3 regions of the Streptomyces sp. E-08 genome follow, and region 1 is predicted to be linked to each of the others. Evidence: riboswitches for the same ligand, from Rfam matches in the RefSeq annotation. Region 1 holds a riboswitch; each other region holds the start of a gene.
What was found. A riboswitch is a leader RNA that binds a small molecule or an ion and turns the genes downstream of it on or off. The one in region 1 is predicted to bind cyclic di-AMP.

Region 1 (7,534 bases):
GGAACCATGTTCTTCAGGGATCGCACGGACGCGGGGCGGCAGCTCGCCGCCCGGCTCGACCACCTCAAGGGCCAGGACGTCGTGGTCCTCGGGCTCCCGCGGGGTGGCGTGCCGGTGGCGGTGGAGGTCGCCGAGGCCCTCGACGCGCCGCTCGACATCTGCCTCGTACGGAAGCTCGGGGTGCCTCACCAGCCGGAACTCGCGATGGGGGCGCTCGGGGAGGGCGGCGTCCGGGTCCTCAACGAGCGGGTGATCCGTGAGACCGGTGTGGGTGAGCGCGCTCTCGCGGCGGTGGAGGAGCGGGAGCACGCGGAGCTCGACCAGCGCGCCCTGCGATATCGGGGCAGCCGGGCGTCCGTGCCGCTCGACGGGCGGACGGTCGTCGTGGTCGACGACGGGCTGGCCACGGGGGCCACGGCGCTGGCGGCCTGCCGGGTGGTCCGGGCCCGGGGCGCCGCCCGGATCGTCCTCGCCGTCCCCGTGGCACCGCGTGGCTGGACGACCCGCCTCGGCGGAGAGGCCGACGAGACCGTCAGCGTGCACGCGCCGGAGCTCTTCTTCGCGATCGGGCAGTTCTACCGGGACTTCTCGCAGACCCCGGACGCCGAGGTCATCGCCGGCCTGGAGCGGAACAGGACCGCGCGTGTCCCGGTCGTCCAGGACACGGACGTCAGGATCCCGGTCGGGGGCGTCGCCCTCGGCGGGCGGCTCGCGGTGCCCGAGGACGCGGGCGGCATCGTCCTGTTCGCCCACGGCAGCGGCAGCAGCCGGCACAGCCCCCGGAACCGGGCGGTCGCCACCGCGCTCAACCGGGCGGGTCTCGGGACGCTGCTCTTCGACCTGCTGACCGAGGCGGAGGCGACCGACCGGGCGCACGTGTTCGACACGCCGCTCCTCGCCGGGCGGCTCGCCGGGGCCACGGAGTGGCTGGCCGCGCGGCCCGAGAGCACCGGGCTCCCGATCGGGTACTTCGGCGCGAGCACGGGCGCCGCCGCCGCGCTGTGGGCGGCGGGCGATCCCGCGTCCCCGGTGAGCGCCGTCGTCTCGCGCGGCGGCCGGCCGGACCTGGCGGCCGAGCACCTGGCCCGGGTGCGCGCCCCGACGCTCCTGGTGGTGGGCGGTGCCGACGCGCTGGTCCTGGACCTCAACCGGCGGGCCCTGGAGCTGCTGCGCTGTGAGAACCGGCTCGCCGTGGTGGGGGGCGCCGGGCACCTCTTCGAGGAGCCGGGCGCCCTGGAGGAGGTGGCGGACCTCGCCACCTCCTGGTTCGCCGGGCACTTCCGGCGGCAGGGGATCAGTACGCCGAGTTGACGTTGTCGATGGAGCCGTAGCGGTCGGCCGCGTAGTTGCAGGCGGCGGTGATGTTGGCGACCGGGTCGAACAGGTCCATGGACGTGCCGGGCACGTGGTAGGCCAGGAAGGTCGGCTCGATGACCTGGAGGAGGCCCTTCGAGGGGGTGCCGGCGACCGCGTTGGAGTCCCAGAGGTTGATGGCCTGGGGGTTGCCGGAGGACTCGCGCATGACGTTGCGGTAGATCCCGTCGTAGGAACCGGGGATGTTTCGCTGGCCCATGATGGCCAGCGACTCACGGATCCAGCCGTCGAGGTTGTCGGCGTAGTTGGTGGCCGCGATCGGGGCTGCCTTGACGGCGGCGGAGGGGGCGGCGACGGCCGGAGCGGCCGCGGCGGCCGAGGAGCCCGTCCCGGTGGCGACGGCAGGGGCGGCAGCGCGGCGCTCGGAGCGGCTCGCCCGCTCGTTCGTGGCGGACTTCTTCGCCTTGGCCTCGGCGGGGACGGCCTTCACGGAATCCCGACGAATCGTCAGTTCAAGACCGGGGTGAATGAGTGACGGGTTGTCACCCACGACGCTCTTGTTGGCGTGGTAAAGGCTCTTCCAGCCGCCCTGAATTCCCTTCTTGTGGGCGATCAGAGAAAGCGAGTCACCACTCACGACGGTGTACGTACGCGCGGCGGCCGGGGCCGTGGGGGCCTTGACGGCGATCGTCGCGGCGGGAGCGGCGGGAGACTGGACGGCGATCTGCGGGGCGCCGGACAGCGGCGCGGCACCGGCGACGGCCGGGGCGATGAGGGGCAGGGTCAGGGCGACGCCACCGGTGCCGACCAGGGCGAGGCCGCGGGAGACGTGGCCGAGACGGGGGCGGCGGTGCTTACCGTGAGCAGGCATGACGGTTTCCTCTCCGGCGCCTGCGGGGTGAGCTGTCGGGTTCGGACGGGAGATGTCCGGCCGCGCGCACGCGGCTGCACCCCGAGCCGTTCCGGATTCCGGACCGGCGTATTCGTGGGTCCCCCGCTCCTGCCGTCGGGTGAAAAGGGAGTTTTACCGAGCGGCGGCAGGATTGGGCGTTCCGCTCGAATGGAGGTGACCGTAGGCCAGTAATGCGATCGATAACAAGGGGAGCGGATGTCGGGTATCGGGAAATGGATCACCGAATTCGCGGAATTCAAGATCGATGCCGCCGCGGGACCGTTGAACTTCCTTGCCCGGTACGGGGTGGGCGGAGATGCCGGGAAGGGGCGGGGCTCGATGAGTGAGTCGCGTCACCCGGGGCACAATGTCCGAATATGGGTTTTAATTCCGTGCTGGGTAAATAGGGCGGAAATCTCCGCGACGGGGCGTTCGGGCGGGCGACTCTCCCGGTGGGTTCAAAAGTCGCAAAACAGACATTCTTCTTGAAGGATGGAGGGAGCCGACCCAGGAGCCGCAACATGCCACCTTCCGCCTCCCTCCTCAGCCCCGACAGCCTCGACCGCGAGGCGGCCGCCCTCTTCGAGAGCGCCACCTGGCAGCGGATCGTCACGGACTGGACCGCCCCCGAGGAACCGCCCCCGGCGGAGGAGGGCTGGCGGGAGCTGCTCAGCGTGCCGGTGGACCGGCTCGTGGCCGACGCCCTGGCCGCCCTGCCGCCGGAGCTCCCCGGCGAGCGCCGGCTCCCGGGACGGCTCGGGGCCGTGCTCCCGGACCGGCTGCACTCCTGGCGCCGCATCGGCCAGGCCCGGCTGCGGCCCTCCGTGCACCTCGGGTACGCGCGCCTGGTGCTGACGGAGTGGGGTTGGCAGAACGCCCCCTACAGACTGCGTGACGTCCGCGGAGCGCGCTGCGTCTGCGGCGCCCTCCTCGCCGCCCACCGCCTCGGCTACGGCGGCGCGGACACCATGAACGAGGCGGCCGCCTGGATCATGACCGAGCTCCGGTCGCGCGGGTGGCACGGCCTGATCGGGCCGTGGAACCGGGCTCCCGGCCGTACGGCCGCCGACGCGGTGGCGCTCCTCGACGCCACGGTCCGCCGCGCCGCGCACGCGGGCCGCTGACCCCGTGCCCGCCTGCCGGGCGGCGACCGGAGGCCGCCGCCCGGCAGGCGGGGGAGGAGGGGGTCAGCCGCTGACGCTCGGGGCGCCGGTCTCGATGTGGCCGGTGTACCGGCGCGACCAGGTCCCGTCGATGTCGGCGAGGACCGTGAAGTCGTACCAGCCGCCGTTGTACGCCACCGCGTTGAAGAAGTCCTCGCGGCTGGAGTTCGCAGGCACCGTGTACGTCCACGGACCGTCCGAGCGGTAGGCGTTCGAGCGGATCGTGAAGGTGACCGGGCCGGCCGAGCTGTTGGTCATCCTGAACCACAGCGCGGTCTTGCCCGTCCCCGACTCGGGTGCGAACCGTGCGGCCACCTCGACGGCCTTGCCCGCCTTGGAGGCGTCCCCGATGAACCGGCGCAGGAAGCGGTTGGGGCCCATCATCGAGATGTCGTACTTCCCCGAACCCGACCCCAGGCCGATGTTGAAGAAGTCCGTGGCCGTGTCGCCGGGGTCGACGGTGTACTGCCAGGCGGCGGTGTCCCGGTACTGGTGCGGATGGATCGAGAAGTGCGCCGACCGCTTGGCCTCCGCGCCCTGGTTGGTCATCGAGAACCAGGCCAGGATCTTGCCCGCGGCGCCGAACTCGAAGCGGTCGAGGTTGCCGTTCGCCTGGTACGGCAGGGCGCGTGCCGGACGGGTGCCGGGCTCCTGCGCGGGCAGTGCGTTGTTCTGCGGGGCCGGGTTCGGCAGCGGGCCGCAGGTGGCCTGCCCGATGACCTTCGCCGTGGAGGGGAGGTCCGCGGGCACTCCGTACACCGGGTGGGCGAAGTCGAAGACGCCGGTCAGATCGCCCGTGACCTTCCGGCGCCAGGCGCTGATGTTCGGACAGGTGGCCGGGGTGCCGAGCGCCGCCGTCCAGGTCTCCATGAAGCGCAGCACCGACGTGTGGTCGAAGACCTCGGAGCTCACCCAGCCACCGCGCGTCCACGGGGACATGACAAGCATCGGGACGCGGAAGCCCAGGCCGATCGGGACGCCGTCCAGGTACTCGCCCGCGGTGCCCGGAGGGGCGACCGGCGGCGGCACGTGGTCGAAGAAGCCGTCGTTCTCGTCGTAGTTGAGGAAGAGCACCGTGGAGTCGAACACCTCGGGGTTCGCGGCCAGCGCGCGGTAGACGAGGTCGACGAAGTGGGCGCCGTCCCCCGGCGGGGCGTACGGGTGCTCCGAGAAGGCCTCGTTCGCGACGACCCACGACACCTGCGGCAGGGTGCCCGCGACGACGTCGGCGCGGATCGCCGCGGCGATGTCGTCCGGCGTCGAGCCGGTCACCTTCGGGACCGAGCCCATGCCCCGGTCGTACAGCGGGTCCCCGGGCCGCGCGTCGGTGAACTTCTTGAAGTACGCGAGGCCGTTGTCGCCGTAGTTGTCCTGGGCGTTCTGGTAGACCTTCCAGCTCACCCCGGCGCGCTGGAGCGCCTCGGCGTACGTCTCCCAGGTGAGGCCCGACTCGTCGCCGCCGTCCTTGCTGGAGCCGTCGATCTTCCCGCTCCACAGGAACGTGCGGTTGGGGCCCGTGGCGCTCAGCGTCGAGCAGAAGTACGCGTCGCAGATGGTGTACTGGTCGGCGAGCGCGTGGTGGAAGGGGATGTCGCCGCGGTCGAGGTGGCCGAGGGACCGGGTGTTGCCCACGCCCGTGACCCAGTTGTCGAGGCGCCCCTTGTTCCAGGCGGCGTGCTGCGAGGTCCAGCTGTGCGGCAGGTCGCCGTTGCACTGGGCGAGGGTCTCGCCGTCGACGCCGCCGGCGGCCGGGGTGTCGCTGAGCTTCCAGGGGTACTGGCGTCCGCCCCAGTTGGGCTGGTTGAACATGCCCCAGCCGCCGGGCAGGTTGCCGGCGGCGCGGTCGCCGAAGCCCCGGACACCGCGCAGGGTGCCGAAGTAGTGGTCGAAGCTGCGGTTCTCCTGCATGAGGATCACCACGTGCTTGACGTCCGTGAGGGTGCCGGTCGCGGTGCTCGCGGCGGCCGACGCCTGGACCGGCGGCAGCGCTGCCCCCGCCATGAGCCCCGCGCCGATCCCGACGAAACCCCTGCGGCTGATGGGAATCATGCCCCGCCTCTCCTGTCACGGTGTGCCCCAGCGGCACGTCGGAGACATGATGGGGGAGGGGAGCCTAAAGGTATACAGCCGTGCGGTAATTACTGTGTGAACACGCGAAGTCCTTGAGGTGGGGGCTCACCGATTGGTCCGACTTCAGACCAATGGGTCAGGTAGCAGTTCGGGCGGCGCGTCGGACGGTACGTCAGACGGTGAGGACCTTCACTCCCGCTTCCGTGAGCCGAGCCACCGTCTCGGAGGTGATGCCCGTGTCGGTCACCAGCAGGTCGATCTGGTCCAGGCCGCAGATCCGCGCGAACGCCCGGCGGCCCATCTTCGAGGAGTCGGTCACCACGACCACCCTGCTCGCCCGCTCCGCGAAGAGACGGCTGATGCTCGCCTCGTCCTCCTGGTGGGCCATCACGCCGAGCTCGGCGTCGACCCCGTCGACCCCGAGCACCACCACGTCGAGCACGACCTCGTTGAGCACGCCGACCGTCAGCGGCCCCACCAGCTCGTAGGTCTGGGGGCGGGCGACACCGCCCGTGGTGACGATCTTGATCTGCGGACGCACCGCGAGCTCGCCCGCGATGTTCAGCGCGTTGGTGACCACGGTCAGCGCGGGCCCGGCCGACGTCGCTCCCGGGGCCTCGGCCCGGCCGCTCGCGAAGCGCAGCGCGAGGGCCCGTGCGACCTCCGTCGTCGTCGTGCCCCCGTTCAGGCCGACGACCTCGCCCGGCGCCACCAGGTCCGCCACCGCCTCCGCGATCCGCCGCTTCTCCGGCGCGTGCCGCGTCGACTTGTACCGCAGCGGCAGCTCGTACGAGACGCCGTGCACCACCGCCCCGCCCCGGGTCCGTACGAGGAGCTGCTGCTCGGCGAGCTCGTCGAGGTCCCGGCGGATCGTGGCCGCGGAGACGTCGAGCGCGGCCGCCGCCTCCTCGACCTCCAGCTTCCCCGAGGCCGCGAGCAGCTCCAGAAGCGTGTTCCACCGCTCGTGCTTGGACATGGGTCCCTCCCTCCACCGGGGCCGCGCCCGCATGACCACCCCGCTCGTGCGCGCGTCCGATTCTAGCCGCCAGAAGGTGCGGGATCTGGAAAGAGGCTGCATGTTTCTGCTTGAATGGGAGCGTCTTCAAGCATCTTCCATCATCATCGCGCATTCTTCTTGCAAGGAGATCGGCATGACCACCACCCGCACCGCCGTGGAGATCGCTTCCCAGCCGGCGACCTGGCTCCAGGCGGCCCGCACCCTGTCACAGCACGTCGCGGCCCTGCCCCGGCGCGGCGAGCGGGTCGCGGTGATCGGCTGCGGCACCTCCTGGTTCATGGCCCTCGCCTACGCGGAACTGCGCGAGTCGGGCGGCCACGGCGAGACGGACGCCTTCGCCGCCTCCGAGTTCCCCTACGGCCGCCGCTACGACCGGGTCGTCGCCATCACCCGCTCCGGCACCACCAGCGAGGTCCTCGCCGTGCTGTCCCGGCTGCGCGGCACGGTGCCCACCGGCGCGATCACGGCCGACCCCACGACCCCGGTGATGGACCTCGCCGACGAGGTCGCCGTCCTCGACTTCGCCGACGAGGAGTCCGTCGTCCAGACCCGCTTCGCGACGACCGTGCTCGCCCTCTTCCGCGCGCACCTGGAGTCCGAGGACGCCCTCCCGGAGGGGCTCGCCACCGTCGAGGACGCCGCGCGCGACGCCGAGCAGGCCCTCACGTCCCCGCTCGACGAGAGCGTCCGCGGGGCGGAGCAGTTCACCTTCCTCGGGACCGGCTGGACCTACGGACTCGCCCTGGAGGCCGGCCTGAAGATGCGCGAGGCGGCCGGCGCCTGGACCGAGGCGTACCCCGCCATGGAGTACCGCCACGGTCCGATCAGCATCACCGGCCCCGGCCGGGTGACCTGGGGCTTCGGCCCCCTGCCCGCCGGACTCGCGGACGAGGTGCGCAAGGTCGGCGGCACCCTCGCCGAGAGCGACCTCGACCCGCTGGCCGAACTCGTCCGCGCCCAGCGCCTCGCCGTCGCCGTCGCCGAGGCCCAGGGGCTCAACCCGGACACCCCCCGGAACCTCACCCGTTCCGTCGTCCTCGCCGACGTCCATGCCTGACCTCCGCCCCGCACCCGCCC
Region 2 (7,534 bases), 4.7 Mb from region 1:
GGGCCGTTGCTCCGCGTCGGGGTCGTTCACGGTGAAGCCGGTCTCGCCGGGCAGCACGTAGTGCAGGTGCTCGCGGGCGAGGCGGCGGACGTAGGACGGGTCCTGGAGGCGCGCCTTCTCGTCCTTCAGTTCCTCGACCCGCCGGGCGGCCTCGGCGGCCCGGCGCTCCTGCTCGGCGATCTCGCCCTGCTGGGAGACGTAGCTCCGCATGGGATAGGCGAGGGCGACGACGAGGGAGCAGACCACGAGGGCGAGGAAGGCCGCGCGGCCGGTGAGCCGGGAGCGGCGGGCCTGGCGGCGGGTCTGGGAGCGGTAGACACGGGCGGCGGTCTGCTCTCCGAGCAGCCTGATCCGGGTCGCGGTCGAGAACCGGTCCCGGTCCTTCGCGGCCATGTCGTGTCGCCTCCCCTGTTCACGCGTACGTCCCCGCACACGGTACGGGACCGAGTGCGGGGACGTACGGATCAGAGCAGGTGTCAGCCCTTGATCAGCCCTTGCCCCTCTTCATCAGTTCGCAGTGCGAAACCGCGGGAACGCGCTGCGGCCGGCGTAGACCGCGGCGTCGTCGAGGATCTCCTCGATGCGCAGGAGCTGGTTGTACTTGGCGACGCGCTCGGAGCGGGCCGGGGCGCCGGTCTTGATCTGGCCGCAGTTGGTGGCGACGGCGAGGTCGGCGATGGTGACGTCCTCGGTCTCGCCGGAGCGGTGCGACATCATGCACTTGAAGCCGTTGCGCTGGGCGAGCTCGACGGCGTCGAGGGTCTCGGTCAGCGAACCGATCTGGTTGACCTTGACGAGCAGGGCGTTGGCGGTGCCCTCCTCGATGCCGCGGGCCAGGCGCTCCGGGTTGGTGACGAACAGGTCGTCGCCGACGAGCTGGACCTTGGCGCCGAGCTTGTCGGTGATGACCTTCCAGCCGGCCCAGTCGTCCTCGAACAGCGGGTCCTCGATGGAGACGAGCGGGTACGCGGAGACGAGCTCCTCGTAGTACTCGGTCATCTCGGCGGCCGAGCGGGACTTGCCCTCGAACTCGTACTTTCCGTCCTTGTAGAACTCGGACGCGGCGACGTCGAGCGCCAGCGCGATGTCCTTGCCCGGGACGTAGCCGGCCTGCTTGATGGCCTCCAGGATGAGGTCGAGCGCCTCACGGTTGGAGTCCAGGTTCGGGGCGAAGCCGCCCTCGTCGCCGAGGCCGGTGGAGAGGCCCTTGGTCTTCAGGACGGACTTGAGGGTGTGGTAGACCTCGGTGCCCCAGCGGAGGGCCTCGGAGAAGGACTCCGCGCCGATCGGGGCGATCATGAACTCCTGGATGTCGACGTTGGAGTCGGCGTGCGACCCACCGTTGAGGATGTTCATCATCGGAACGGGCAGCAGGTGCGCGTTCGGGCCGCCCAGGTAGCGGAAGAGCGGGAGGTCGCTGGCCTCGGAGGCGGCGTGCGCGACGGCGAGCGAGACGCCGAGGATGGCGTTGGCGCCGAGCGAGCCCTTGTTCTCCGTGGCGTCCAGGTCGAACATGGCCTGGTCGATCAGGCGCTGCTCGGTGGCGTCGTAGCCGACGAGCTCCGGGCCGATCTGCTCGATGACGGCGAGGACGGCCTTCTCGACACCCTTGCCCTGGTAGCGGTTGGGGTCACCGTCGCGAAGCTCGATGGCCTCGAACGCACCGGTGGAGGCGCCGGACGGAACAGCAGCACGGCCGGTGCTGCCGTCGTCGAGGCCGACCTCGACCTCGACCGTGGGGTTGCCTCGGGAGTCCAGGATTTCCCGGGCTACGACGACGTCGATGGACGGCACGAGCATCTCCTTCTGGGATGTGACGCTGGATGTGACGCAAGGTCGGTGCAGGGTCGCTTGGCCTTGCGACAAGAGCCTAACCGGCTCGGGGGCTCCCGCCCGCCGTGCGCCCGCCCCCTGGGACGAAAAAGGACCCAAGGGCACGCATCTCGGGACGAAGGGCCCCGGACCTACTGTGCGGTAACCCTCGGAACCCTCAGGCCCCCCGTAATGACTCGGAACCGTCAGCTTTCCCCGTATAAGGGGAAACCCCGGTCCGGCGCGCACGGGGGAAGGGCACGCCGGACCGGGGTGGTCACCGCGGGAGGGTCGTCGGGGCCGCGTGAGCCGCCGGACTCACGCGGGCCGCCGGGCTCACTTCAGGTGGAGCTGCTGACCCGGGTAGATGAGGTCGGCGTTCTCGACGACGCCCTTGTTCAGCTCGAAGAGCTTGGCCCAGCCGCCCTTGACGCCGTGCGCCTGGGCGATCTTGGAGAGGGTGTCGCCGGCCACGACCTTGTACTCGCCGTCACCCTTCTTGACCGTCTTGCCGGTGGGCGTGGTGACGGTCTTCTTGGCGGCGGCCTTCGGGGCCTGGCGCTGCTCGCTGCGGGTGGTCGGCTGCTCGGCGCGACGCTCCTGCTGCTTCGGGGCGGCCTGCTGCTTCGGAGCGGCCTGCTGCTGGGTCTGCTGCGGGGCGCTCTCGGCGGCACCGCCGTCGTAGGAAGCGCCCGAGAGGCCGACGCCGCAGCTCGGCCAGGCACCCTTGCCCTGGCCCGCGAGGACCTTCTCGGCGATGGCGATCTGCTGGGTCTTCGACGCCAGGTCGGCGCGCGCGGCGTAGGCGGTGCCACCGAACGCGGCCCAGGTGGAGTTGGTGAACTGCAGGCCGCCGTAGAAGCCGTTGCCGGTGTTGATGGCCCAGTTGCCACCGGACTCGCACTGGGCGACGGTGTCCCACTCGGCGGCCGTGGCGGCGGAGGCGGTGCCCGCGGTCAGCAGCGGGGCGGCGACGGCGACACCGGTGACGCCGACGAGCGTGGCGACCTGGGTGGCCTTGGAGGGACGACGGTGTTTGCCCTTGGCGGAAAACAGCATGGGAATTCTCCTCACCGACGCCTGTGAGGTGAGCTGTCGGGTTCGGGCCGGAAAGTTGCCCGGCCGCGTGTCCTTGCACGCGGCTTCACCCCAAGCCGATCGTCGGCCGTCTGTCTCAACGGCCGGGACCGGCACTTACCTTGGGTCCCCCACTCCTGCCTTCGGCGCTTGCGCGACGACTGTTCCCATCGGCCGACGGCAGGATTCGGCGTTTCGGTCGACGGGGCCCGCGGTGGCGAGCGGTGACGACCGTAGACACAGACCCACCGGAAGTTCAAAGAGGCCCATTGCGGAAAAATCGGCCCCGCTTGCCCTCCGGTGGGCGGCGTTTGTGCAGGTGAGAGGTGACGGGAGCAAAGTTTGCGGACGTGACACGCCAGTTGGGGCGAAGAGACCCATGTCTCACTTGCCCAGAACCGGACATAAGCCCGCGAACTAGCCTTCCGTCGCCGTCGAACCCACCGTCAGGTCAAGGCTCTGACCAGGCAGGATGAGGTCCGGATCGATACCCACCGTCTGCCGGTTGGCGTCGTAGAGGGCGGTCCAGCCTCCGGGGAGTTCGTTCTCCTGCACAATGCCGGACAGGCTGTCACCCGGCCGCACGGTGTACTCGCCCGAAGTGTCCTGACTGTCCGTTGCGTCCGAATTCTTCGTGTCGTCAGTCACCGGCGTGTCGTCGACCTTCCCCGCGGACTTCCCCGCGGACGCGTCCACGCCCGACGCGTGCCGACCCGATTCGGCCGAACTGTCCGGCTTGCCGGACTCCTCCGGGGCGGCCTCGCCCCGGTGCTTGCCCGTGCCGGGCGTGGCCGACGGCGCGTCACCCTCCGGCGACCCGGACGAATCCGGCGTACCGGGCGTAACGGATGCGTCGGGTGTGACCGGCGCCGCCGGGGTGGCGGGCGTGGCCGGGGAGGCGGAGGTCGCCGGAGTGGCCGGGGAGGCCGGCGTCACGGGGGCGGACGTGGCGGACCGGTCCGCCGTCCCCGTGGCGCCCGCGGGGGCGGCCGGGGTGCCCGCGGTGCGGTTGGACTCGGGGAGGGGCCCGCTGGGGGTCGTCGGGACGGCGGTCGGGCCGGGGTTCACCCCGGTGGCCTTCCCGTCGTTCTTCAGGCCGGCGATCGGCGCGCAGGTGGCCCACTCGTCGCTGCCCTTGGCAAGCGCCTTCTCGGCCACCGCGATCTGCTGGGCGCGGCTGGCGAGGTCGGGGCTGGGCGCGTACGCCAGGCCGCCGTTCCGCTCCCAGCTGGCCTGGGTGAACTGGAGGCCGCCGTACATCCCGTTGCCGAAGTTGGCGCTCCACTGGCCGCCGGACTCGCACTCGGCGACCCGGTCCCACGTGGCGGCGTCGGCCGCGGAGGCGGATCCCGTGGCGAGCAACGGCAGCGCCATGGCGGATCCGGTCACGCCGGCGGCGACGACGATGGCGGGAGCCTGACGGGGGCGACGGTGTCGTCCGTTCCCGGAACGCATAGGAGGGCCTTTCGCGTGACGGCTGAGACTGCCGGGAAACGTAGCGGCATTCGAACGTCCGTCACAAGTCGATCGCCCCGCGATCACGTGAAGATCACATTTCTGATGAACCGTCAGTGGTCAAGAGGGGTACGGAAGGGGAGAACTCCACCGGAAGCGTGCGCAAGCCCCGCATGATGAGCCCTCCGCGCCACCGCAGTTCGGCCGGATCGGCGGCAAGTCGCAGATCCGGCAGACGAGTCAGCAGGGTCGCGAGCGCCGCCTGTCCCTCCAGGCGGGCGAGCGGGGCGCCCAGGCAGTAGTGGATGCCGTGCCCGTACCCGAGGTGCTGGTTGTCGCGCCGCGCGAGGTCGAGGACGTCCGGCCCGTCGAACCGCTCCGGGTCCCGGTCGGCGGCGGCGAGCACCACGAGCACCGGGTCGCCCGCCGGGATCTCCTGCCCGCCGATGGTCAGCGCCCGCGTCGCGTACCGCCAGGTCGCCATCTCCACGGGCCCGTCGAACCGCAGCAGCTCCTCGACGCCGGTCTCCAGGAGCCCGGTCTCCCCTGCCGCGAGGGAGGCCTGGAGCAGCGCGCGCTGCTCGGGGTGCCGAAGAAGTGCGTAAAGTCCGTTCCCCACCAGATTCACGGTCGTCTCGAAGCCGGCGAAGAGCAGGATGAAGGCCATGGCGGCGGCCTCGTTCTCGGTGAGGTGCTCGCCGTGGTCGGAGGCCTTGATGAGCCCCGAGATCAGGTCGTCTCCCGGCTCCTCGCGCTTGCGGTGGATCAGTTCGGCGAGATAGCCGCGCATCTTCTTCACCGACCGCGCGACCCCGCCGCGCGGCCCGCCGCCGTGCCGGATCATCATCCCGGCCCAGTCCCGGAAGTCGTCCTGGTCCTCCGGCGGCACCCCGAGGAGGTCGCAGATCGCGTAGATCGGCAGCGGGAAGGCGAACTCGTGGATGAGGTCGGCGCTCCCCCTCTCCACGAAGGAGTCGATGAGCCGGTCCGTCAGCTCCTGCACGCGCGGCGCGAACTCGGCGACCCTGCGCGGGGTGAACGCCTTCGACACGAGCCGCCGCAGCCGGGTGTGGTCCGGCGGGTCGATGTTGAGCAGATGCGTCATCAGTTCGGCCTTGCGCTCGCCCGGGATGCCCGTCTTGCCCCTCGCGTGCGGGGACTCGTCGTGGTGCGCGGGGTTCTTGGAGAGCCTCTGGTCGGCCAGGGCCTGCCGGGCGTCCGCGTACCGGGTCACGAGCCAGGCCTCGACCCCGCTGGGCAGCGTCGTCCGGTGCACGGGCGCGTGCTCCCGCAGCCAGGCGTAGGCGGGGTACGGATCGCTCGCGAACTCCCAGGTGAAGAGCGTGGGGACGGGCTGAGGGGTGGGGGCGGTGCTCACGCCACGACCGTACAGGGCGGCCCCGGAGGAGCATTCACGGAGAAGCGTGATCAAACGGCGCGGCTCGTGCCCTAGATTCTTGTCGGTGGATCCCCAGCTGCTCAGAAGCACGTTCGCGGTCGTCGAGAGACGCGCCGAGCACGCCGTCACGTTCTTCTACTCGCACCTCTTCTGGAACAACCCGGGTGTGCGCGCGCTCTTCCCCGAGGACATGCTCCCGCAGCGGGACCGGCTCTTCGCCGCGCTCACCCATGTGGTGACCCACCTGGAGGACCCCCGGCTCGCGGGATACCTGGGGCGGCTGGGGCGCGACCACCGCAAGTTCCTCGCCTCCCCCGCGCTGTACGCGGCCGTCGGGCAGAGCCTGCTCGCCGCGTTCGCGCACGCCTCCGGTGCCGCGTGGACGATCGAGACGGAGAAGGCCTGGTCCGAGGCGTACGGCCAGGTCTCCGACCTGATGCTGGCGGGCGCCGACGAGGCGGCCGGGGCCGGGGAGCCCGCCTGGTGGGACGCGGACGTGGTCCGGCACGAGCGGTACGGCGACGACCTGGCCGTCCTCACCCTGCGCCCCCGGCAGCCCCTCCCGTACCTCCCCGGCCAGTACGTCAGCGTCAGCTCGCTGCGGGTCCCGCGCGTCTGGCGCACCTACTCCCTCGCGGATGCGCCCCGCGCCGACGGCACGGTGGAACTGCACGTGAGCCGGATCGCGGGCGGCGCGATGTCCACGGCGCTGGTCGACGAGACGGGCCCGGGCGAGGTGCTGCGGCTCAGCGCCCCCGGCGGCGGACTCACCGCGCGGACGCCGCCGGGCGGACTGCGCACCTATATATGCGGCGGTACGGGCTGGGCCCCCGTGCGGGCGCTGCTCGCGGAGGCCGCCGAGACCGAGCCGGAGATGGAGGGCCGGCTGTTCGTGGTGGCGCGTGCCAAGGAGTACCTGTACGGGCGGGAGGACGCCGAGCTCCTGAAGGAACGGCTCCCCGGGCTGAACGTCACCTACATCACGGCCGCGCCGCGGCAGCGCAGGGACCGGGCGACCGAGCGGCTGCTCCAGGCCCTGCGGGCCTGCGTCCACTGGTCCGCGCACGACGTGTACCTCGCCGGTCCGCCGGCCTTCGTGGCGGAGGTCTCCGAGGTCCTGGAGGAGCTGGGCGCCGACCCGGCGCGGATCCACCACGACACCCTGCCGTCCGTGGGCCGCTTCACCACCCGCCCGAACACCGCCGCCGAACGCCTCCTGGGCCCGCCGGCCCCGCTCTGGCACGACCCGGAGGCCCGCGCGCCGCGCGAGGCGTGAGCCCGTCGGTGCGTCAGCGCCGCGCGCGGCGCCGCCGCACGACCCGTACCAGCTCCACGGCGCCCAGCAGGGTGAACAGCGCCGCGCCGCACCGTATCCAGACCGGGTGCCCGTCGCTCACGGTCTCCCAGGCGAAGACCGCGACCATCATGGCCATCATGGCGGGCGGCATGTCGTCGGAGGACGACTTCCGCGCCGGCTTCTTCGAACCCCCCACCGCACCCGCGGCCGCCTCGGCCGGGTCCAGCGCGGTCCGGTCCGGCACACCCGCGGCCGCCTCGGCCGGGTCCGGCGCGTGCGCGCCCGGCTCGCTCACGGTCGGCGTGCCGCTCACGTCAGGCCCTCCGCCGAGCGGATCGCGTCCCGGTACGTCTTCGCCGCCGCCCGCAGCGCAGCCTCCGGGTCCACGCCGGAGGCCTCCGCGCGGGCCGCGAGGGCGAGCAGTTCGTACCCGATGCCCTCGCCCCCCGGGAGCTTCACGTCGAGGCCCGCCGTGCGGACCCGCCCCGCGAGCT
Region 3 (7,534 bases), 1.9 Mb from region 1:
CCGAGGTTGTGCGGGGGCATGTTCGTCGCCATGCCGACCGCGATCCCGGACGCGCCGTTGACCAGCAGGTTCGGGTAGGCGGCGGGGAGTGCCACCGGCTCCTGCTCCTGGCCGTCGTAGTTCGGCGAGAAGTCGACCGTGTCCTCGTCGATGGACTCGGTCATGAGGAGTGCGGCCGGGGCCATCCGCGACTCGGTGTACCGCATGGCGGCCGGCGGGTCGTCGTTGCCCAGGGAACCGAAGTTGCCGTGGCCGTCGACGAGGGGGAGCCGCATGGAGAAGGGCTGTGCCATGCGGACCATCGCGTCGTAGATCGACGCGTCGCCGTGCGGGTGGAGCTTGCCCATCACCTCGCCGACGACGCGGGCGCACTTGACGAAGCCGCGGTCGGGGCGGAGCCCCATCTCGCCCATCTGGTAGACGATGCGGCGCTGGACGGGCTTCATGCCGTCGCGGGCGTCGGGGAGGGCGCGCGAGTAGATCACCGAGTACGCGTACTCGAGGAAGGAGCCCTGCATCTCGTCGACCACGTCGATGTCGAGGATCCTCTCCTCGTACGCGTCGTCCGGCGGCGGTGTCTTCGTGCTGCGGCGGGCCATCGCGGCTGCGGCTCCTTCACCAACAAGGTTGATCTGACGCGGACCATTGTGGACCGTGTCACCGACAACGCCGACCGCGACCCGGAAGAGGGACATCGCGAAGGCTCGGGAACTTCGCCAGGTGTCGGCGCGCTTGCATACAGTGGCAGGACTTTTTCACATCGCGATCGAAGGGACGTACATGCCCATGGGTCACACGGCCACGGCCGAGGCCGGCTCCGGCGGCCTGACAGCGACCGAGCACCGGTTGGCGAACGGCCTGCGCGTGGTGCTCTCGGAGGACCACCTGACCCCGGTCGCCGCGGTCTGCCTCTGGTACGACGTCGGCTCGCGTCACGAGGTCAAGGGCCGCACGGGCCTCGCCCACCTCTTCGAGCACCTGATGTTCCAGGGCTCGAAGCAGGTGCACGGCAACGGCCACTTCGAGCTGGTGCAGGGCGCCGGCGGCTCGCTCAACGGCACGACGAGCTTCGAGCGCACCAACTACTTCGAGACCATGCCCACGCACCAGCTGGAGCTCGCGCTCTGGCTGGAGGCCGACCGCATGGGATCGCTGCTCGCCGCCCTGGACGACGAGTCCATGGAGAACCAGCGGGACGTCGTCAAGAACGAGCGCCGCCAGCGCTACGACAACGTGCCGTACGGCACGGCCTTCGAGAAGCTGACCGCCCTCGCCTACCCGGAGGGCCACCCGTACCACCACACGCCGATCGGCTCCATGGCCGACCTGGACGCGGCGACCCTGGAGGACGCGCGGAACTTCTTCCGCACGTACTACGCCCCGAACAACGCCGTGCTGTCCGTCGTCGGAGACATCGACCCGGCGCAGACGCTCGCCTGGGTCGAGAAGTACTTCGGCTCGATCCCCGCCCACGACGGCAAGCCCGAGCCGCGCTCCGGCGAGCTGCCCGAGGTCATCGGCGAGCAGCTCCGTGAGGTCGTCGAGGAGGAGGTCCCGGCGCGCGCGCTGATGGCCGCCTACCGTCTGCCGCACGACGGCACGCGCGCGTGCGACGCCGCCGACCTGGCCCTGACGGTCCTGGGCGGCGGGGAGTCCTCCCGCCTGCACAACCGCCTGGTCCGCCGTGACCGCACGGCCGTCGCCGCCGGCTTCGGCCTGCTGCGGCTCGCCGGGGCGCCCTCGCTGGGCTGGCTGGACGTCAAGACCTCCGGGGGCGTCGAGGTCCCGCAGATCGAGGCGGCCGTCGACGAGGAGCTCGCCCGGTTCGCCGCCGAGGGCCCCACGCCCGAGGAGATGGAGCGCGCGCAGGCCCAGTTGGAGCGCGAGTGGCTGGACCGGCTCGGCACCGTCGCGGGCCGCGCGGACGAACTGTGCCGGTTCGCCGTGCTGTTCGGCGACCCGCAGCTCGCCCTGACCGCCGTCGACCGCGTCCTGGAGATCACCGCCGAGGAGGTGCGCGAGGTCGCCGCGGCCAAGCTGCGCCCCGACAACCGCGCGGTGCTCGTCTACGAGCCCCTGGCGACCGAGCAGAGCGACAGCGCCGACGGCGAAGACGACGAAGAGGGAGCGGACCAGTGACCGACGCCGCCGTGTCCTTGACGAGCATGGACTTCCACCCGCAGCCCCAGCCGGGCACCGCGAAGCCGTGGGCCTTCCCGGCCCCGGACCGCGGGAAGCTGGACAACGGTCTGACCCTGCTCACCAGCCACCGCCCCGGCCAGCAGGTCGTCGCCGTGGAGATCTTCCTGCCCGCCCCGCTGGACGCCGAGCCGGCCGGTCTCGACGGTGTGGCCACCATCATGGCCCGCGCGCTCTCCGAGGGCACCGACCAGCACAGTGCCGAGGAGTTCGCGGCCGAGCTGGAGCGCTGCGGCGCCACGCTCGACGCGCACGCCGACCACCCGGGCGTACGGGTCTCCCTGGAGGTCCCGGCCTCCCGGCTGCCCAAGGCGCTCGGGCTGCTCTCCGAGGCCCTGATCGCCCCGGCGTTCCTGGAGACCGAGGTCGAGCGCCTGGTGCGCAACCGTCTCGACGAGATCCCGCACGAGACGGCCAACCCGGCCCGCCGCGCCGCCAAGCAGCTCTCCAAGGAGCTGTTCCCGGCCGAGTCCCGGATGTCCCGGCCGCGCCAGGGCACCGAGGAGACCGTCGCCGCGATCGACGCCGCCGCCGTCCGCGCCTTCTTCGACGCGCACGTCCGGCCCGGCACGGCCACCGCCGTGGTCGTCGGCGACCTGACGGGCGTCGACCTGGACAAGGTCCTCGCCGAGACGCTGGGCGCCTGGACCGGTGAGCCGGCCGAGCCGCTCCCGATGCCGCCGATCACCGCCGACGACACCGGTCGGGTCGTCATCGTGGACCGTCCCGGCGCGGTGCAGACGCAGCTGCTCATCGGCCGGATCGGCGCCGACCGGCACGACCGTGTCTGGCCGGCCCGGATCCTCGGCACGTACTGCCTCGGTGGCACCCTGACCTCGCGTCTGGACCGGGTCCTGCGCGAGGAGAAGGGCTACACGTACGGCGTGCGGGCCTTCGGTCAGGTGCTCCGCTCGGACGCCGGGGGGAACGGCGCCGCGATGCTCGCCATCAGCGGATCCTTCGACACCCCGAACACGGGTCCGGCACTTGAGGACCTCTTCGCGGTGCTGCGCACGCTGGCCGCCGAGGGTCTGACCGACGCCGAGCGCGAGACGGCCGTGCAGAACCTGGTGGGCGTGGCGCCCCTCAAGTACGAGACGGCCGCCTCCGTCGCCGGGACGCTCGCCGACCAGGTGGAGCAGCACCTGCCGGACGACTTCCAGGCGCAGTTGTACGCGCGCCTGGCCGAGACCGGCACGGTCGAGGCGACGGCCGCCGTGGTCAGCGCGTTCCCGGTGGACCGGCTCGTCACCGTGCTCGTCGGTGACGCGGCACAGATCGCGGAGCCGGTGCGGGCGCTCGGCATCGGTGAAGTGACCGTCGTGACCGGCTGATTCCGGCCACCGCGCGACAACGGGAGGACCCCGACGGGCCAGTTCGTCGGGGTCCTCCGCTTTGTCCGTATTGAGGGCAAGGTGATTATTTGCCCTGTGGCATGTCTTACAAAAGACGTGTCTGGTTGGTGATTGAAAGACGATCCGCATAGCGTCGGGGCGGCTGTTCGTCAGTTGCACGTGCCGCAGCCGCGGCATCGGACAGTCATCGCCGAGTCCCCGTCAGGCGCGAGCCTGGGGAGCCGGGGACCCACACGTAGTCCCTGGGGTGAATCGGGCGCCTTCGTCTCGACGGAGGGGCTCGTAGGAGACCTTCCTGCTCCGAACCCGTCAGCTAACCCGGTAGGCGAGAAGGAAGGAAAGGATCAGCCCCTACATGGCGTTCACCCGTGCCACCGGGAAGCATCGTGGTCCGAGCCGGATGGCGCGCCGCAGCGTGGGCATCGCCGGCGCCGCGACGCTCGCCACCACCGGCGTCATTGGATCCCTCGCCTCCCCGGCGCTCGCCGCGGACACGGACAACCGCTCCCCCGAGGACACCGGTCTCACCCAGGTGATCACCGAGGACTCCCTTGTGGACCGGATCAACGCCCAGGCCGCCGCCCAGGAGCAGGAGGCCGTCGAGGCCATCGCCAAGGCGAAGGCCAAGGCCGAGGCCAAGCGCAAGGCCGAGGCCCGCGCCAAGGAGATCCGGCTGGAGCGTGAGCGCGCCGCCCGCGAGGCCGAGCGCCGCCGCCTGGCCTCCTTCCAGCTCCCCGTCGCCGGCTCGTACGTCTCCACCGGCTACAAGACCGGCGGCTCGCTCTGGTCCTCCGGCAGCCACTCCGGCGTCGACTTCCACGCCGCCTACGGCACCCAGGTCGTCTCCGTCGGCTCCGGCACCGTCGTCGAGGCCGGCTGGGGCGGCGCGTACGGCAACAACATCGTCGTCCGGATGAACGACGGCACGTACACCCAGTACGGGCACCTCTCCTCCATCGGGGTCTACGTCGGCCAGAGCGTCGAGCCCGGCCAGCAGATAGGCGTCTCGGGCTCCTCCGGCAACTCCACGGGCCCGCACCTCCACTTCGAGGCGCGCACGAGCCCCGACTACGGCTCGGACATCAACCCGGTCGCGTACCTCCGCGCCCGCGGCGTCAACGTCTGACCCGGACCGGGCCGTCGGCCCGGATCCCCGCCGCGCACCGCGTCGCAAAAGCCCCGGCTCGTACTGAGCCGGGGCTTTTCGCTGATCAAAAGACAGCCAAGGGCGGTCAAAGACGGCCATGAATTCCGCTGGGGCATCGGAAATTCCGGCAGGCTGCAATAGAGTCGCAGACCGGGCGCAGAACAGGCGCTGATCGAATGGACTCACGCGGACCAAGGCGGAGGTCGGACATGCGCATTCCCGCGCACTCGGTATGCACGGCGATCCGGGACGACATCGTCTCCGGCGCGTTCGAGCGGGGTGCTCGGCTGACCGAGGAGCAGCTCGCCCGCCGGTACGGCGTCTCCCGCGTCCCGGTCCGCGAGGCGCTGCGCACCCTGGAGTCCGAGGGCTTCGTCGTCACCCGGCGCCACGCGGGCGCCCATGTCGCCGAGCCGACCGAGCAGGAGGCGGCCGATCTGCTCGACATGCGGGCGCTGCTCGAACCGCTGGGCGCCGCGCGGGCCGCGCAGCGGCGCACCGAAGCCCACCTCAAGGTGCTGCGCGGCCTGGTCAGGCTGGGGCAGGAGCGGGCCAGGCGCGGCCAGGGCGAGGATCTGCGCTCGCTCGGCGGCTGGTTCCACGAGACGCTCGCGCAGGCGTCCGGGAGCCCGGCCCTGACGGCGCTGCTCACCCAGCTGCGGCACAAGATCGCCTGGACGTACGTGGTGGATCAGCCGGCCCTGCCGGTCGAGGCCTGGGCCGAGCACGGCGCGATCGTGGACGCCGTGGCGCGCGGCGACGCCGAGCGGGCGAGGGCGCTGACCGCGCTGCACGCGGAGCGCTCGTTGTCGCTGCACCGGCTCAAAAGGCCGGAGCGCGGCCGTGTGAGGGTTTCGCAACATGCCGTCAACACATCGAGTGCCCGGAATTAACGCGCGCGCCGTATACAAAGAACAGGAATTCGACCCGGTATTCGTCCCGGGTATTTCGTGCTGCCCGGAATCGAGGCGGAGCAATGAGAATGGCCGTGGCCGCCGGAATTCCGGCGACCACGGCCATTCGTCGTACGGGGGACCGGATCAGACGGTCTCGGGGAGCTCGTCCAGACCCTCGGCGACCAGCTTCGCCAGGCGGTCGAGCGCGGCCTCGGCGCCGTCGGCCTCCGACGCGAGCACGATCTCCTCGCCGCCCTGCGCGCCCAGGCCGAGCACCGCGAGCATGGAGGCGGCGTTCACGGGGGTGCCGTCGGACTTGGCGATCGTCACCGGCACGCCGGAGGCCGTGGCGGCACGGACGAAGATGGACGCGGGGCGGGCGTGCAGGCCCTCGGCCCAGCCGACGTTGACGCGGCGCTCAGCCATGGTGTTGCCCTTCAAGTCTCAAGCGGGTTGTCTAGACCAGTCTCTCACGGGTCGCGCGGTGCTCGCGCCGCCCTTCGGCCCGGATCGGACCGCCCTTCGGCCCGTCCTGCCTGGCAACACCTTGCATCGAGCACCCCCGCCGCGCGACCGGTGCTGCAGTCGTGTCGCGGCCGTAGGCTGACCCCATGCAGAGCGCGTCGGAGCAGTCGGAAGCGGCGGAACCACCGGCCTCACCGGAGCACGACTACCCCGACCACTGGGAGGCGGACGTCGTCCTCCGCGACGGCGGCACCGCCCGCATCCGGCCCATCACCGCCGACGACGCCGACCGCCTCGTCAGCTTCTACGAGCAGGTCTCGGACGAGTCGAAGTACTACCGCTTCTTCGCGCCCTACCCGCGCCTGTCCGCCAAGGACGTCCACCGCTTCACCCACCACGACTTCGTGGACCGGGTCGGGCTCGCGGCCACCGTCGGCGGCGAGTTCATCGCCACCGTGCGCTACGACCGCATCAACGACCGAGGGCTGCCCGCCTCCGCCCCCGCCGACGAGGCCGAGGTCGCCTTCCTCGTCCAGGACGCGCACCAGGGGAGGGGCGTCGCCTCCGCCCTCCTCGAACACATCGCGGCGGTCGCCCGCGAGCGGGACATCCGGCGCTTCGCCGCCGAGGTGCTCCCCGCCAACAACAAGATGATCAAGGTCTTCACCGACGCGGGCTACACCCAGAAGCGCAGCTTCGAGGACGGCTCCGTCCGGCTCCACCTCGACCTCGAACCGACCGACCGCTCCCTCGCCGTCCAGCGCGCCCGCGAACAGCGCGCCGAGGCGCGCTCCGTGCAGCGGCTCCTCACCCCCGGCTCCGTCGCCGTCGTCGGCGCCGGACGCGCACCGGGCGGTGTCGGCCGGACCGTCCTCCGCAACCTCCTCGGGGCCGGCTTCACGGGACGGGTGTACGCGGTGAACGCCGCGCTCACCGGAGAGACACAGCTCGACGGCGTGCCCGCCCACCCCTCCGTCGGCGCCATCGGCGAACCCGTGGACCTGGCCGTCGTCGCCGTCCCCGCCGAACGGGTGCCCGAGGCCGTCGCCGACTGCGGCGAGCACGGGGTGCGCGGCCTCGTCGTGCTCTCCGCCGGATACGCCGAGAGCGGGGCCGCCGGCCGAGAGCGCCAGCGCGCGCTCGTACGCCAGGCCCGCTCGTACGGCATGCGCATCATCGGCCCCAACGCCTTCGGGATCATCAACACCGCCGACGACGTCCGGCTCAACGCCTCCCTCGCCCCGCAGATGCCCGCCGCCGGGCGCATCGGGCTCTTCACCCAGTCCGGCGCCATCGGGATCGCCCTCCTCGCCGGCCTGCACCGGCGGGGCGCCGGACTCTCCTCCTTCATCTCGGCCGGCAACCGCGCCGACGTCTCCGGCAACGACTTCCTCCAGCACTGGTACGACGACCCCGGCACCGACGTCGTCCTCCTCTACCTGGAGTCCATCGGCAACCCCCGGAAGTTCACC

Region 2: it holds a riboswitch for cyclic di-AMP, as region 1 does, so the genes downstream of both, ACN9MM_RS15910 (transglycosylase family protein) here and ACN9MM_RS37475 (transglycosylase SLT domain-containing protein) in region 1, are expected to answer to the same signal.
Region 3: it holds a riboswitch for cyclic di-AMP, as region 1 does, so the genes downstream of both, ACN9MM_RS29085 (M23 family metallopeptidase) here and ACN9MM_RS37475 (transglycosylase SLT domain-containing protein) in region 1, are expected to answer to the same signal.

The regions. Positions count from the first base shown of each region.
Region 1 is NZ_CP183971.1:8,198,023-8,205,556, forward strand. Features, by position in the region: gene ACN9MM_RS37470 (phosphoribosyltransferase family protein) at 7-1,311, shown strand; gene ACN9MM_RS37475 (transglycosylase SLT domain-containing protein) at 1,295-2,185, opposite strand; cyclic di-AMP (ydaO/yuaA leader) riboswitch at 2,188-2,346, opposite strand; gene ACN9MM_RS37480 (DUF6197 family protein) at 2,728-3,330, shown strand; gene ACN9MM_RS37485 (phosphocholine-specific phospholipase C) at 3,394-5,418, opposite strand; gene ACN9MM_RS37490 (DeoR/GlpR family DNA-binding transcription regulator) at 5,612-6,415, opposite strand; gene ACN9MM_RS37495 (SIS domain-containing protein) at 6,591-7,514, shown strand.
Region 2 is NZ_CP183971.1:3,505,352-3,512,885, forward strand. Features, by position in the region: gene ACN9MM_RS15900 (FtsB family cell division protein) at 1-393, opposite strand, end outside; gene eno (phosphopyruvate hydratase) at 508-1,794, opposite strand; gene ACN9MM_RS15910 (transglycosylase family protein) at 2,149-2,871, opposite strand; cyclic di-AMP (ydaO/yuaA leader) riboswitch at 2,875-3,048, opposite strand; gene ACN9MM_RS15915 (transglycosylase family protein) at 3,307-4,344, opposite strand; gene ACN9MM_RS15920 (cytochrome P450 family protein) at 4,439-5,722, opposite strand; gene ACN9MM_RS15925 (globin domain-containing protein) at 5,808-7,019, shown strand; gene ACN9MM_RS15930 (hypothetical protein) at 7,033-7,353, opposite strand; gene ACN9MM_RS15935 (nucleoside triphosphate pyrophosphohydrolase) at 7,350-7,534, opposite strand, start outside.
Region 3 is NZ_CP183971.1:6,300,365-6,307,898, forward strand. Features, by position in the region: gene ACN9MM_RS29070 (DNA gyrase/topoisomerase IV subunit A) at 1-599, opposite strand, end outside; gene ACN9MM_RS29075 (M16 family metallopeptidase) at 781-2,139, shown strand; gene ACN9MM_RS29080 (M16 family metallopeptidase) at 2,166-3,533, shown strand; cyclic di-AMP (ydaO/yuaA leader) riboswitch at 3,733-3,897, shown strand; gene ACN9MM_RS29085 (M23 family metallopeptidase) at 3,910-4,680, shown strand; gene ACN9MM_RS29090 (GntR family transcriptional regulator) at 4,911-5,594, shown strand; gene ACN9MM_RS29095 (HPr family phosphocarrier protein) at 5,742-6,023, opposite strand; gene ACN9MM_RS29100 (GNAT family N-acetyltransferase) at 6,209-7,534, shown strand, end outside.